Regions from separate parts of the Paenibacillus sp. NPDC057886 genome, predicted to be linked through region 2. Evidence: riboswitches for the same ligand, from Rfam matches in the RefSeq annotation. Region 2 holds a riboswitch; the other holds the start of a gene.
What was found. Region 2 has a riboswitch for glycine ahead of sdaAB (L-serine ammonia-lyase, iron-sulfur-dependent subunit beta). Riboswitches for the same ligand answer to the same signal wherever they lie in the genome.

Region 1 (7,255 bases), on a different contig from region 2:
GCTCCACCAGTGCCTCATATTCAGGACTCTTCAGGAAGTTATCGATGGAAATATGTTCTGCATTTGGAGCCACGGATTTGGCCCGGTCTGTCAATGTTTTCTGTGTGATGACGATGTCGGCATCTTGTGGAATCTCACTGATCGCCGTGTTAGTTACAGCGACATCCACACCAGCTGCCTTCATTTTCTTCCGCAGTATCGAGGCCCCCATGGCACTTGAACCCATACCTGCATCACAGGAGAATACTATTTTATTGATATCCGTTTTTACTGCCGAAGAAGCAATATCAGCCGCACGGTCAGCTTCCCGATTATCTTTATCAACGGTGAGGTTGCCCGTTTTGCCCTGATTTTTCATATCCTTCATACGGTTGGAAGCACTATCCAGATCTTCGTCATCCTTCTGTTTGCCTGTTTTGAGCAGCACAGACGCCACAAGGAAGGAGATGATCGCAGCTACGGCTACCCCTGCAAACATGCCAAGATATCCACCCTTAGGTGTTAACAACGAGTAGGCAATGATACTTCCCGGTGACGGTGCTGAAACCAAACCAGCTCCTGTCAGCATGAAAGTCAATGTACCCGCTACGCCACCAGCCATCGCAGCCAGAATCAGTATCGGTCTCATCAGAATGTAAGGGAAATAAATCTCATGAATCCCGCCAAAGAAATGGATGATTACTGCACCTGGAGCGGAAGATTTGGCTGATCCCCGACCGAAGAAGCAGTATGCCAGCAAAATGCCGAGTCCAGGTCCTGGATTGGATTCAAGCATGAATAATACGGATTGACCCAGTTCTCTTGCTTGATCCGTACCAATCGGTGTCAGGATCCCATGGTTGATGGCATTGTTCAGGAACAATACTTTTCCTGGCTCAATGATCAGATTGACCAGTGGGAGAAGACCAGCATTCATCAACGTTTCTACCCCGGCCGATAACACCTTGCTAATTGCTTCAACAAAAGGCCCGATGCCTTTAAGGGCTAGAAGGGCCAAAATCCCACCAATAATACCAGCGGAAAAGTTGTTAACCAGCATCTCAAACCCTGATTTGATTTTGCCATCGACAGCCTTGTCAAATTTCTTAATGACCCAGGCTCCCAATGGACCGGCAATCATGGCGCCAAGAAACATTGGAATGTCACTGCCGACAATAACCCCGATGGTCATGATTGCGCCGACTACACCACCACGTTGGCCGTGTACCATGGTACCGCCTGTGTAACCGATAAGCAAAGGTAGCAAATATTTGATCATTGGATCAACCAGCAATGCAAAATCTGCGTTAGGGAACCATCCTTTTGGAATGAACAATGCCGTAATCAAACCCCAGGCGATAAATGCACCCATATTCGGCATAACCATACCGCTTAGGAAACGTCCAAACTTCTGAACGCCGACCCGTATTCCTCCGCTTTTTTCGGACTTTGCGTCCACTGAACTCATATTGAAAACCTCCTCAACATATTAAACCTTTATTCCCCTGAATTTGGACTACAATGATCCAGACGAACGAAGGTACAACTCTGCAATAAATCTTAATTTACAACCATATCGTAAATGAAAACGGTATCTTCTACAACGAAATGAAAACCTACTTCCGTCATGAACGTTGATGACAAGATTTAAATTTAAAGGATTCTTCCATATTTAAACCTGTATATGCATCGGAACCTGTTATTCCCTTTCATGTATCATTCCCACGAATTGCACCATTTTAATGACAAATAAAATTGTGAATTTATTCTATTTTGACAATCTGTTTCCAACTCATTTAGGGATGATGATGAAACACGTTAGAGTGATAATCATCCCGTCCGATTTATCCGTTAACAACGACAAAAGGCGCAATTGCTCATCCTGTGTCAGATGAGGCCATTGCGCCTAAGCATTCTCCGAATGAGCAGTATCACTATCCGGATCTATAATCAATCCATTCATTTTTTTTCGTTAAACGAACTTTTACATCAAGCTGAAACTCCCTGTTAGCCAGAGAATCGAACATTAATATTATTCCGTATGTTGACGATACGCATCCGCATTCATCAACGTGGACAGTGCTGCTGTCAGGTCGCCCTCAACACGAATCTCGATCATCCAGCCTTCGTCATATGGAGAGTTGTTAACCAGCTCCGGAGAATCCTGCAATGCATCATTTACAGCAATAATCGTTCCACTGACAGGAGAAAACAGATCCGAAACGGTTTTGACGGATTCAATCGTTCCAATACTATCTTCCGCTTTTACATCCGATTCCAGGTCAGGCAATTCCACAAACACAATGTCACCCAGCTGATGCTGTGCGAACTCGGTAATGCCAATACGTACGGTATCCTCCCCTACGGTCTGCACCCATTCGTGCTCTTCACTGTACAGGAAATCACTTTTCAATTCGCTCATCGATATCCGCCTCGCTTTTCATTAATGAGTGCATGCGTTTCTTTGACCTAAACCTTTTTCCCAGAACATAGCGTATGATATTTTTGAATCAAATGTCAAGATACCTTACAATTTATTTGATTTTCTTCCTTATATGCCTGTAACTCATTTGGACTCTCCCTACATATAATGGGGAATATTAGAAAAGTAAGCGCGCTCTTTATAAATAGACGAACATTATGATATTAATTAAAAATTTCATTCGGATTTTTTATTGTTTTCTATGATATCGTTCTTGACATCAATAGTCGATTCAGGCTTTAATGAGAGTAGTAAATGTGTTTATTGGTCTATGCAATACCCGCGGATGAATGTAAAGGGAGAGATTACCCTTGACACCCGAATCAGGGTGTACATGCGGTAACGCCGAAGGAGTAAGCCACCGACAAGCGGAGGTGAATCTCTCAGGCAAAAGGACTTTTACGGGACGCAACTCTGGAGAGCATCTATTCGCCCTGTGTGGGCGTTATGATCACCCAAGGGGAAACCTGCTGCATCAGGCGGCGGGGTAACTCTCAGGTACCAAGGACAGAGCCTAAGAATACAGCGTGCTTCTGGCATGCCGGTTCTTTGGCCTGTCCTTTTCCTTTTTCCCAAAAAAACGAAAACAGGTTATAGAGCGGCGCAGCCTATAGCGTCCTTACCTTACTTTTATCATAAAATATGATCCCAGATTCATTGATCCATGGTTATACACTCGGCCGGTTGACGGCCCATGACGAGGTGATTGGATGTCCGATTTGCTTAGAACCCCACTCTTTCCACTCTATCAGCAATATGAAGGCGTACGATGCATTGATTTTGGTGGCTGGGAGCTCCCGGTACAATTCAGCGGAATTCAGAAAGAGCATGAAGCGGTGCGAGAACGTGCCGGATTATTTGATGTATCCCACATGGGCGAATTCACTGTACAAGGTGAACACGCAGAAGCTTTTTTACAGCACATGACCACCAATGATGTAACAACACTCGTTCCCGGTCAGGCCCAATACACGTTAATGTGTTATCCGGATGGCGGCGTGGTCGATGATCTGCTGATCTATAAACTGAAAGACCAGCATTATATGCTGGTGGTTAATGCCTCCAACATCGACAAGGACTGGGCATGGCTGCAACAGCACATGACGCCAGGCGTAACGATGACCAATGATTCGGATCAAACGGCGCTGCTTGCTCTGCAAGGTCCGCTGGCAGTGGATATTCTCGGAACGGTGACAGACACTGATGTGTCTTCGATTGAGCCTTTCCGCTTTGTGGCAAATGCGACGGTCTGTGGCGTTACATTGCTGTTATCCCGCACCGGATATACAGGTGAAGATGGCTTTGAACTCTATGTTCCTGCGGAACAAGCTGCTGCGGTCTGGAACGGATTGATGCAAGCGGGAGAAGGTCACGGACTCGTTCCGACAGGACTGGGTGCCCGGGATACGCTGCGCTTTGAAGCCAAGCTGCCCCTGTATGGACAGGAATTGTCTGCAACCATCTCACCGCTGGAGGCTGGCGTTGGCATGTTTGTGAAGCTAAATGCCGGGCCGTTTATCGGACATGAAGCCTTGTTGCAGCAAAAAAATGATGGGCCTGCCCGCAAGCTGGTCGGCATCGAAGTGCTCGAGCGCGGTATTCCCCGCCCCCATTATCCGATTTACGCCGAAGGTGTTCAGATTGGTGAAGTGACCACAGGCACCCAATCCCCTACGCTGAAACGCAATCTGGGGCTGGCCCTGATTGACAGCAAATATGCTGCGCTGGGTACCCCGCTGGAGATTGAGATTCGTGGCAAGAAACTGAAAGCCGAGGTCGTAAAAACCCCTTTTCATAAACGGACACGTGCGCCAAAGACACCTACTCAAGGAGCTGATCAAGCATGAGCAAGCATCGCTACATTCCCATGACCGAGCAGGATCAGAGTGCCATGCTGGCAACCATCGGTGTGGAAACGATTGAGGATCTGTTCCATGACATTCCACAGGAGATTCGCTATCAGGGTGAACTGCCTGTTTCCTCCAAACTCGATGAATATGCACTGACACGTCATATGTCGAAGCAAGCGGGAGCGAATGCCAACTTCGAGACACACGCCAGTTTCCTGGGTGCAGGCATTTATGATCACCACGTTCCTTCCGTCATTAATCATGTCATCTCCCGTTCCGAGTTCTATACCGCCTATACACCTTATCAACCCGAGATCAGCCAGGGAGAATTGCAGGCGATTTTCGAGTTTCAATCCTACATCTGTGAGTTAACAGGCATGGCTGTAGCCAATGCCAGCATGTACGATGGTGCGACTGCATTCGCGGAAGCAGGCAATCTGGCCGCAGCGGCAACCCGCCGCAAACAGCTGATTGTGTCACGTACCGTGCACCCTGAATCCCGTCAGGTATTGCAAGCTTATGCACATGGCCTCAATTTGGAGATTGTTGAGATTGGATATCAAAATGGTGTAACAGACTGGGATGCCCTGCAAGCCGCCGTGTCCGATGACACCGCAGCCGTCATGATCCAAAGCCCGAACTTCTTCGGCGCCGTGGAAAATGTAAAACAGGCCGCAGATCTTGCGCATTCGCATAAAAGTCTGCTCGTAGTCAGCGCCAACCCGCTATCGCTGGGTCTGCTGGAAGCCCCAGGCAAGCTGGGTGCTGACATCGTCGTTGGCGACGCACAGCCCCTTGGTATCGCCGCTTCACTCGGCGGTCCAACATGCGGATACTTCGCCGTATCCCAGGCTCATATGCGCCGGATTCCTGGCCGAATTGTAGGCCAGACAACGGACCGCAACGGCAAGCGTGGTTTTGTACTCACGCTGCAAGCACGGGAACAGCATATCCGCCGTGAAAAGGCGACGTCCAACATCTGTTCCAATCAGGCTTTGCTCGCACTGAGCGCCTCTGTTTATATGTCCATCATGGGTAAACAAGGTATGATTGACGTCGCTGATTTGAATTTGCAAAAGAGCCATTATGCCCTTAACACGCTTACCGCTATTCGAGGGGTCTCTCTTACGTTTACCGCACCAACTTTCAATGAGTTTGTTATCCAACTGCCTGAAGGAATAAATGTGGAATCACTGCAACTGAAATTGCTCGATGCAGGTTTCATTGGTGGCTATGAGCTTGGACGTGATTATCCTGAGCTCGCCGGACATATGCTGATTGCGGTTACTGAACGGCGCAGCAAGGAAGAGATAGACGAATTCGCACGTGTATTGGAGGGATCGCTGTGACTCAGAAAACGACAACAAAGACAACGACGACATCAGCACAAGGACAATCGGAAACAGTAACCTCTTTCTCTACTTCGGGCCAACCTGAAACCATCACAACAGTCACTAACCAGGCTGTCTCTCCAGCACCGGAGCAATCGTTGATTTTTGAACTCAGCAGTCCGGGTCGGGTGGCGTATTCCTTGCCTGAGTGCGACGTTCCCCGTCAAGCTGTCGATTCCCTGATTCCCCGGGAAATGCTTCGGTCGGAAGCAGCGGCATTGCCTGAGGTTTTTGAAGTGGACGTCATTCGCCACTACACTGCCCTGTCCCGTCGTAATTTTGGGGTAGATAACGGATTCTATCCACTCGGCTCTTGTACGATGAAATATAATCCGAAGATTAATGAGGATGTGGCCCGTTACAACGGGTTCGCCAAAATTCATCCATATCAGCACGAATCCAGCATCCAAGGTGCACTTGAACTGCTCTACACGTTGCAAAATGACCTTGCCGGACTAACCGGTATGGACGCCGTTACGCTGCAACCGGCCGCTGGTGCACATGGCGAATGGACTGGGCTCATGATGATCCGTGCCTACCACGAAGGTCGTGGTGAACAGCGCACGAAGGTTATCGTACCGGACTCTTCTCACGGGACCAACCCGGCAAGTGCAACCGTAGCAGGTTTCGAAACGGTAACAATCCCTTCCCGCGCAGACGGTCTGGTAGATCTGGATGCACTTCGCGCAGCTGTTGGTTCGGATACCGCAGCACTGATGCTGACCAACCCGAACACACTCGGACTTTTTGAGAAAGACATTCAGGAGATTGCTTCCATTGTGCACCAGGCAGGTGGCTTGCTGTATTACGATGGAGCCAACTCCAATGCCATCATGGGCATCACCCGGCCTGGCGATATGGGCTTCGACGTGGTGCATCTGAACTTGCATAAAACGATGAGCACTCCGCACGGCGGGGGTGGACCTGGTGCCGGCCCGGTTGGCGTGAAGAGCCGCTTGATTCCGTTTCTACCGAAACCGCTGGTCATCAAAAATGATGAGGGCTTATATGCATTGGATCGCGAAGGTGATCAATCCATTGGCCGGGTCAAAGCGTATTACGGCAACTTCGGTATTCTGGTCCGTGCCTATGCCTACATTCGTACCTATGGACCTGAAGGCTTGCGCCGGGTATCTGAATGTGCCGTGCTCAACGCCAACTACATGATGGCCCGTCTCGCACCTTACTACGAGATTCCGTATCCAGGCGTGTGCAAACATGAATTTGTGATGTCTGGCCGGGGGTTGAAACAGTACGGTGTACGTACACTGGATGTTGCCAAACGATTGCTTGATTTTGGGTATCACCCGCCAACCGTGTACTTCCCGCTGAACGTGGAGGAGTGCATCATGATTGAGCCGACGGAAACGGAGAGCAAAGAAACACTTGATGGATTCATTGATACGATGATTCGCATTGCCAAGGAAGCAGAAGAGACACCTGAACTGGTACTCAATGCCCCTTATGGCACACCGGTTACCCGTCTGGATGAAACAACAGCAGCTCGTAAACCTGTATTGAACTGCGCTTGTAGTTAAAAGCTAACCTAATAA
Region 2 (7,255 bases):
ATCTGCCCTTGACCCGGTATCTACGGGTAAGGTGGAGGAATTGATCTCGGAGCTCAAGAAGGAGCTGCGGATCGTGATTGTTACCCATAATATGCAGCAGGCGGCACGCATCTCGGATTATACGGCTTATTTTTATCTGGGAAGCATGATTGAGCACGGGGATACGGAGCATATTTTCACTAACCCGGACAATCGTCTGACTCAAGAATATATTATGGGACGTTTCGGTTAACTGTTATATTGGATAGAGTATGAGATCGAGATAGATTTATAGAGATAGAAGGAAGCATAGCACCCGGGCGAGGTCGTTCGGGGGTTATGCTTTTTTACATCATCACGTATATGGAATAGTTTGCCAAAATAAAAACAATCATGCTACGATATTCGTGAGCACCACCTTTCATTTGACAAGAGAAGGAGATGTGGATCATAACTACCCATAAGATATCCCATGACACCATGGCAACTGAAATTATCTCGCATTATTCCATAGAAAAACCTGAAATTTCCTTTATCCGACATAATGAAAATCTAACGTATCAGGTGGTTGATCAATTAACCGGACAGAAGTACCTATTGCGTATACATAAAGCCGCTTTTGCAAGCATGACGGGCATCCAGCATACACGACCTGCACTTGAAGCAGAGATGAATCTACTTCATGAATTACGGGCTACTAGCCCATTGCGAGTGCAGACACCTGTACGCAATACATCGGAAGAGTGGGTCACCGTCTGGTTGGACGAAACAGGAGAAGAGATCTGTTGTACCGTTCTGGAATGGATTGAAGGCAGGGATATCAAGCAGGGAGAACGTCTGACAACAGCACAGATTCATGATTTGGGCGTACAGTTGCAGATATTGCATCAATATGGACGACGACCAAAGGAAGCTTCCAAGCCACAGGCAGGTTTACAGAAATCTGAAAGCGGACAGAGGGCGAATGACGTTGAACAGCATGCTGATCAGGCAATCATCTCAGAGGTATATACCGATAACAATAGCCCTGCCATGGGACAAGCAGGAGTACGACCAGCCTACGGATCGATCAAAGAGAATCTTGTCATGTTGGAGCAATTGGAGGAAGGCGTTAGACGTGGCATCTTTACTCCTGAAGATTTCGATCTAATTCGCGAGACGTTTGAGAACATTAACGATCAGCTAGAGACGTATCCGCATAATGCTGAGACATGGGGAGTAATTCACGGGGATATTACCCGCGGCAATCTGTTAGTGACGGATCAGGGCATATCCATGATTGATTTTTGTTTATACGGTTATGGCTACTATCTGTTTGATGCCGGAGGTGCAGCTACGATTTTCAATCGGGAGGAACGGGATGTCTTCCTATCGGGTTATACGGAGCAGACAGGACCACTGACGAAGCGTGATATTCGGTTAATGGAAGGATTCATGCTGATCTTTACGTTCGGCTATTTCGCATTTCAGATGGAAAACGAGTCCAGATACGAATGGATGAAAGAGCGAATGCCTCTTATATGCAGCAAATTTTGCAAACCATATGTACAGAACGAGAGTATTTTCTATGAGTTATAATTTGTGATTTCTAGTGGGTGGGTAGCGCTATGAAGAACATTCGTGCAAAGAGAGTTGCAGCGAAGGGTCAGTCTGGTGGCTGGAAGCATGCCGGATTGCTACTTAGCGGAGTGGGCATATCTAATCTGGGTGATTTCATATATATTGTGGCGATTAACCTGATGGTATTGAATATGACACAGTCCCCAGCGGCAGTTGCAGGGTTATGGATTATCTCGCCGATTGCTTCGGTGTGCACTAAGTTTTGGTCAGGCAGCCTGATTGATCGTTATGATCAGCGACAGCTGATGATTGGGGCCGATATGCTACGGGCATTGTTGGTGGCGACGCTCCCTCTGATGTCCAGCTTATGGATGATGTACGCAGTGATGTTTCTGATCAGCATGTCCTCATCTATATTTGTCCCCTCCTCTCAGGTGTACATTACCCGGCTGGTACCTGCTGAACGGCGTAAGCGTTTCAATTCCCTACAAGCCCTGATTAGCTCAGGGGCATTTATTACCGGCCCGGCAGTTGCAGGAGTGATGCTGATTTATTTATCTCCGGCGGCAGCTATTTATGCCAATGCGGCTTCCTTTGCTGCTTCTGCATTAATTCTAATGTTTCTTCCCAAACTGGGCATTGGAGAACAGAATATAGGGACGGGAAGCAGACTGACACCTCGGATGATTGCCCAGGATTGGAGAGCTGTACTGAGCTTCAGCCGGAAGTCCGGCTACGTGGTCGGAATATATGCCTTGTTCCAGATTATTCTGGTGGTCGGCATGTCGCTCGATGCCCAGGAAGTGGTGTTTATCCGTCAGGTGATGAACCTGCCTGAATCGCAGTACGGAGCATTAATGAGTATCACCGGGATCGGTTATTTGGCAGGCTCCATGCTGGTTTGGCTGTTCGCCAAACATTTGCCGATCCGTCACATGATGGGTGGCGGTGTGCTTCTGGTCGCGCTGGGTTATTTCCTGTTCGCCCGTTCATTCTCGTTTGAGCTGGCGGCGATTGCTTTTATTCTGCTCGGTCTGTGCTCCGCACTGGCGAATACGGGCCTGGTTACCTTTTACCAAAATAATATCCCTGTCGATCTGATGGGGCGAATGAGCAGTGTACTTGGACTGGTGTTAAGTGTGCTGCAGGTGGCCTCCATTTTGATTGCAGGAGTAGTGGCAGAACATTTGTCGCTTCGTATGGTATATACGGTTGTATCTGGGATCATGGTGTTGGCAGCGTTTGGATTGTGGGTGACGAGTATGCTTCCTTCCCGAAGCAGGTTTTTCGATGAACCGGCGAAGCCTAAGGCGATGGTGGGGTGACAGGCAAAATACGGCAATTCTAGTACAGAATAATGGTTGCCTGATTACCCGAACCGTTCTGTGGAACATAACATAGATAGTATTAATCACAGATACTGACCAGTAGAAAACGAATAATGTATACGCTTTCGAAATGAAACGCATTAACTCATTCATGTGATGAAAGTTTACAGTTCGTTAGTTTATCTTGTGTATAAAATGGGAAAAAGGAAGTATTCACAAAGAAATCGTTAAGTTTGTTGACACTGATCTTCCGGTCGATTAATCTTAATGAGAAAGTATTAAAAACTTCAATTATCATTCTGGTACAACATATCAGAATGGTTCCATACAGCGAATGATAGCGAGCGGGAGAGACCTGGGCATGCCGAGTACAATGGCAGCTGTCGGGCACCGAAGGAGCAAGCTGCTACGCACCCGGCGCAGCGGTTAATCTCTCAGGTAAATGTACCATCGTTGGACGCAACTCTGGAGAGTGCGCGACATGCGCCACCCAAGGGGTATATGGTCAAGCAGCACGGTGTGCAGGGTGACATAACCTGTGAATACAGGGAATGCATCAATCCGCCGCGCTGCTTATCATGAAACTCTCAGGTATCGAGGACAGAGAGAGGGCCTAGGGCCTTCTTCTGTCCTTTTCTTATGTCATCATTCAGTAATAAAGGAACATTATGGGTGTGCATCTGGATGAAAATGACGATTATAAATGGAGGGTTTGCGATGCGTTTTAAAGACGTTTTTTCAATTATTGGTCCGTCCATGACAGGTCCATCAAGTTCACATACGGCTGGAGCGGCACGATTGGGGCGAATTGCCCGTCAGTGGCTGGGATGCACGCCTGAACGCGCCCGGCTAACTCTGTATGGCTCGTTCGCCGACACGTATCAGGGACATGGTACGGATCTCGCGTTGATCGGTGGCCTGCTTGATTATGTAACTGATGATCCACGTATACCGGATGCAGAACAATACGCAGAGGAAGCGGGTATGGAGGTAGAGTTTTTCACAAGTGGCCTGCCTGCTCCTCATCCCAATACGGTCAAGATTGAGCTGTGGCATGGTGAGCGTCAATGCTCACTGATCGGTGCTTCTATTGGTGGTGGCAGTGTATCGGTACATGCATTGAATGACTTCCGTGTACAGATTAGCGGAGAGTTTCCGACACTTGTGCTGCGACATTCGGACAAAGCAGGGGTTCTCGCTTCCGTAACCTCGACAATCAGTTCGTCAGGGGTGAACATCGGGTATATGCAAGTGGATCGGAAAGCCCGGGATGGTGAAGCGCTGACAGCAATGGAGATGGATGGTGTGCCGAATCCTGAGATGCTGAACCGTCTGCGGTCGCTGGATCATATGCTGGACATTCGCGTGATTGATTTGAAGAGAGGGGTCGAGCCGGATGCGGTTTAAACATCTACATGAACTGAGTACCATCTGTACAGCAGAGTCCAAAACCATTGCCGAGCTGATGATCGAAGAGCAGGTTCAGGAGACGAATATCCCGGAAGCGGATGTTGTGCGGCAGATGTCGGATTATTATCAGGTGATGAAAGAAGCTGTACACAAAGGGCTGACAGAAGATACGACATCACGCAGCGGCTTGACTGGCGGAGACGGCAAAAAAATGGCCGAGTACATTCGTAAAGGTGAGACTTGTTCTGGAGATGCTTCTGCACTAGCCATGGCATATGCCCTTTGTGTATCGGAAGTGAATGCCTCCATGGGCCGGATCGTAGCGACACCGACAGCCGGTTCTTGCGGCATCATTCCAGGTGTGTTTATCAGCTCCCAGGAGCGTTTTGGCTGGAGTGACGAGCACCTGGTAAACGGTCTGTTCTGTGCGGGAGCGATCGGTTATGTCATTGCCAACAATTCATTTATCTCCGGTGCCGAGGGCGGCTGTCAGGCTGAAGTGGGTTCTGCCATCGGTATGGCCGCTGGAGCTATGGTGGAGCTGCGTGGAGGGACACCGGAGCAAGTGGTTCATGCGGTTGGCCTCGCGTTAAAAAATACATTGGGCCTTATCTGCGATCCTGTCGCAGGCCTCGTGGAAATTCCGTGCATCGTCCGTAACGGACTGGGTGCCGTAACCGCGTTGGCTGCGGCCGACATGGCCCTGGCTGGGGTACGAAGCGCCATTCCGTCTGACGAAGTCATTGATGTCATGCTGGAAGTGGGCAGTGCGATGCCGAGCAGGCACCGTGAAACGGCCCAAGGTGGGCTTGCTCAAACGCCGACAGGACGGAAAATGATGGAGAAGCTTGCCAAACCGAAGGCGAAGCGTGCGGAGCCTGAGATTGAAGCTGAGTCTCCTGCTGAAAATGAACCAGAAACCAAGGCATAACATCCATGAACGTACATGAACTGAATTTAATTCGTGGAGCTTGGATCATTAACGGTAATGATCCAAGCTCCCATCATAATTTGAAAGCCGATATGAATTCTTCCTGGTGAAGAAGCATATCGGCTTTTTTTGCTTTTTCGGCGTTGCTTTCAATGCGTTGGAATTGCAAAGGATACAACAATATGAAGAAGCTACGCGATATCTGTACTTAGTACAACATATCCATATGCGGGCAGCTCAACGGCCAGGATTCCCTCTTCCTTGGCTGTACGATAATTCTCGCCAAATAACTCTGTCCATTCCCCGGCGCCCACCTCCAGCTCGACGATAGCCGTTTCTTCCGAACGATTGAACAGGATCAGAATACGCTCCTCATCATCCTGTCGTTCCATCACAAGCTGGCTTCCGCCTTCACGGGCCTGCAGGAATCGAATGCTGCCTTCTGCACGCAGGGCAGGGTGGGCATGACGAAGTGCGATCAGCTTCTGATAATAGGTGAACAGCTCGCGATCCTGCTTCGTCTCATCCCACTCCATACATTTCCGACAACCGGGATCATGATCGCCGTCCAGCCCGATTTCGTCACCGTAATAGATGCATGGTGCACCCATATAGCTGAATTGGAACAGCGCGGCCAGTTTCAGCTTCCGCTGGTCGCCCTCACATAAGGTGAGCAGCCGTGGTGTATCGTGGCTGTCCAGCAGATTGAACGCCACTTCGCTGGCTTGCAGCGGATAGCGGGACAGCTGTCGACCGATGGAGCTCACGAATTGCTCAGCGTGCATGACATCTTTTACAAAAAAGCGATTTACGGCTTCCGTAAACGGATAGTTCATCGAAGCATCGAACTGATCGCCTTGTAGCCAGGAGGAGGATTCATTCCATACCTCACCCAAGATATAGGCATCCGGATTCGCAGCCTTAACCACACGGCGGAAGTCGCGCCAGAACGCATTATCCACTTCATCCGCGACATCCAGCCGCCAGCCGTCGGTGCCCACTTCCTTAATCCAGTATTCGGCCACCTCCAGCAAATACGCCTTCACCTCAGGATTTTCCGTGTTCAGCTTCGGCATGTGGGCTTCGAATCCGAATGTTTCATACGTAGGAATGCCATCCTTCACATCCAGCGGGAATTCATGCACATGGAACCAGTCCTTGTATTTGGACTTCTCCCCGTTCTGTTGCACATCGACAAACGGCGCGAACGTCTTGCCGGAATGATTGAATACCGCATCCAGCAGCACCCGAATTCCGCGTGCATGACACAGTTCAACAAGCCGTTTGACTGTATCTGCATCGCCAAAATGCCGATCTACTCGCAGATAATCTTCGGTATCGTATTTATGATTGGTCGTTGCCTCGAAGATTGGTGTGAAATAAATGGCGTTAATGCCCAACTCTTCAAGGTAATCCAGATGGTCGATGACGCCCTGAAGATCACCGCCGAAGAAGTTAAACGGGGTTGGTTCCCCACCCCAGGGTTCCACATGCTCTGGATCGAGATCGGGGTTGCCTTTGGCGAATCGTTCAGGAAAGATCTGATAGAAAATCGCATCCTTCACCCATGCAGGCGGTGTAAATACAGCTCCGGGATGGATATACGGGAACTGGAACATGTGACCGGGATCGTCGGGTTCATGCGTCTGGAAATCCGTTTCGGTCATCCAGATCTGTTCTGTGCCATTTTTCAGCAGGAAGGAGTACTTGAGACGGTGATACGGAGGCTTTACTTCCCCCTCATAGTAATCGAACATGGAATCGGATGTATATTTGGTTAAAGGAACCAGCTCTTTGGTGCGATCCCAGGCGTATTTATCACCAGTCAGGGCATGTACCTCGGTGAGATCATTCTTTTTGGCACGCAAACGCAGGCGAATGGTATCCTTATCGTAGGCGTAGGCCCAGTTCCGTTTCGGTTGATGAAAGATGGCTTCCAGCAGCATGTTGAATTTCCTCCCGTCGTATACACACGAAGTATGTGAGCAAGTCGCAGCATTCGATGCAGAATTATGCGAAGCGGATGATTAAGGTATAATTTAAATAA

Region 1: linked by a shared signal. The riboswitch ahead of gcvT (glycine cleavage system aminomethyltransferase GcvT) and the one ahead of sdaAB (L-serine ammonia-lyase, iron-sulfur-dependent subunit beta) in region 2 are both predicted to bind glycine.

Annotation. Positions count from the first base shown of each region.
Region 1 is NZ_JBHVMZ010000010.1:88,946-96,200, reverse strand. It holds gene ACFVQB_RS28340 (PTS mannitol transporter subunit IIBC) at 1-1,447, opposite strand, end outside; gene gcvH (glycine cleavage system protein GcvH) at 2,012-2,401, opposite strand; glycine riboswitch at 2,748-2,870, shown strand; glycine riboswitch at 2,874-2,974, shown strand; gene gcvT (glycine cleavage system aminomethyltransferase GcvT) at 3,172-4,308, shown strand; gene gcvPA (aminomethyl-transferring glycine dehydrogenase subunit GcvPA) at 4,305-5,660, shown strand; gene gcvPB (aminomethyl-transferring glycine dehydrogenase subunit GcvPB) at 5,753-7,240, shown strand.
Region 2 is NZ_JBHVMZ010000007.1:323,594-330,848, reverse strand. It holds gene pstB (phosphate ABC transporter ATP-binding protein PstB) at 1-232, shown strand, start outside; gene ACFVQB_RS24485 (phosphotransferase enzyme family protein) at 421-1,557, shown strand; gene ACFVQB_RS24480 (MFS transporter) at 1,587-2,864, shown strand; glycine riboswitch at 3,203-3,326, shown strand; glycine riboswitch at 3,331-3,473, shown strand; gene sdaAB (L-serine ammonia-lyase, iron-sulfur-dependent subunit beta) at 3,585-4,274, shown strand; gene sdaAA (L-serine ammonia-lyase, iron-sulfur-dependent, subunit alpha) at 4,264-5,208, shown strand; gene ACFVQB_RS24465 (alpha-glycosidase) at 5,400-7,154, opposite strand.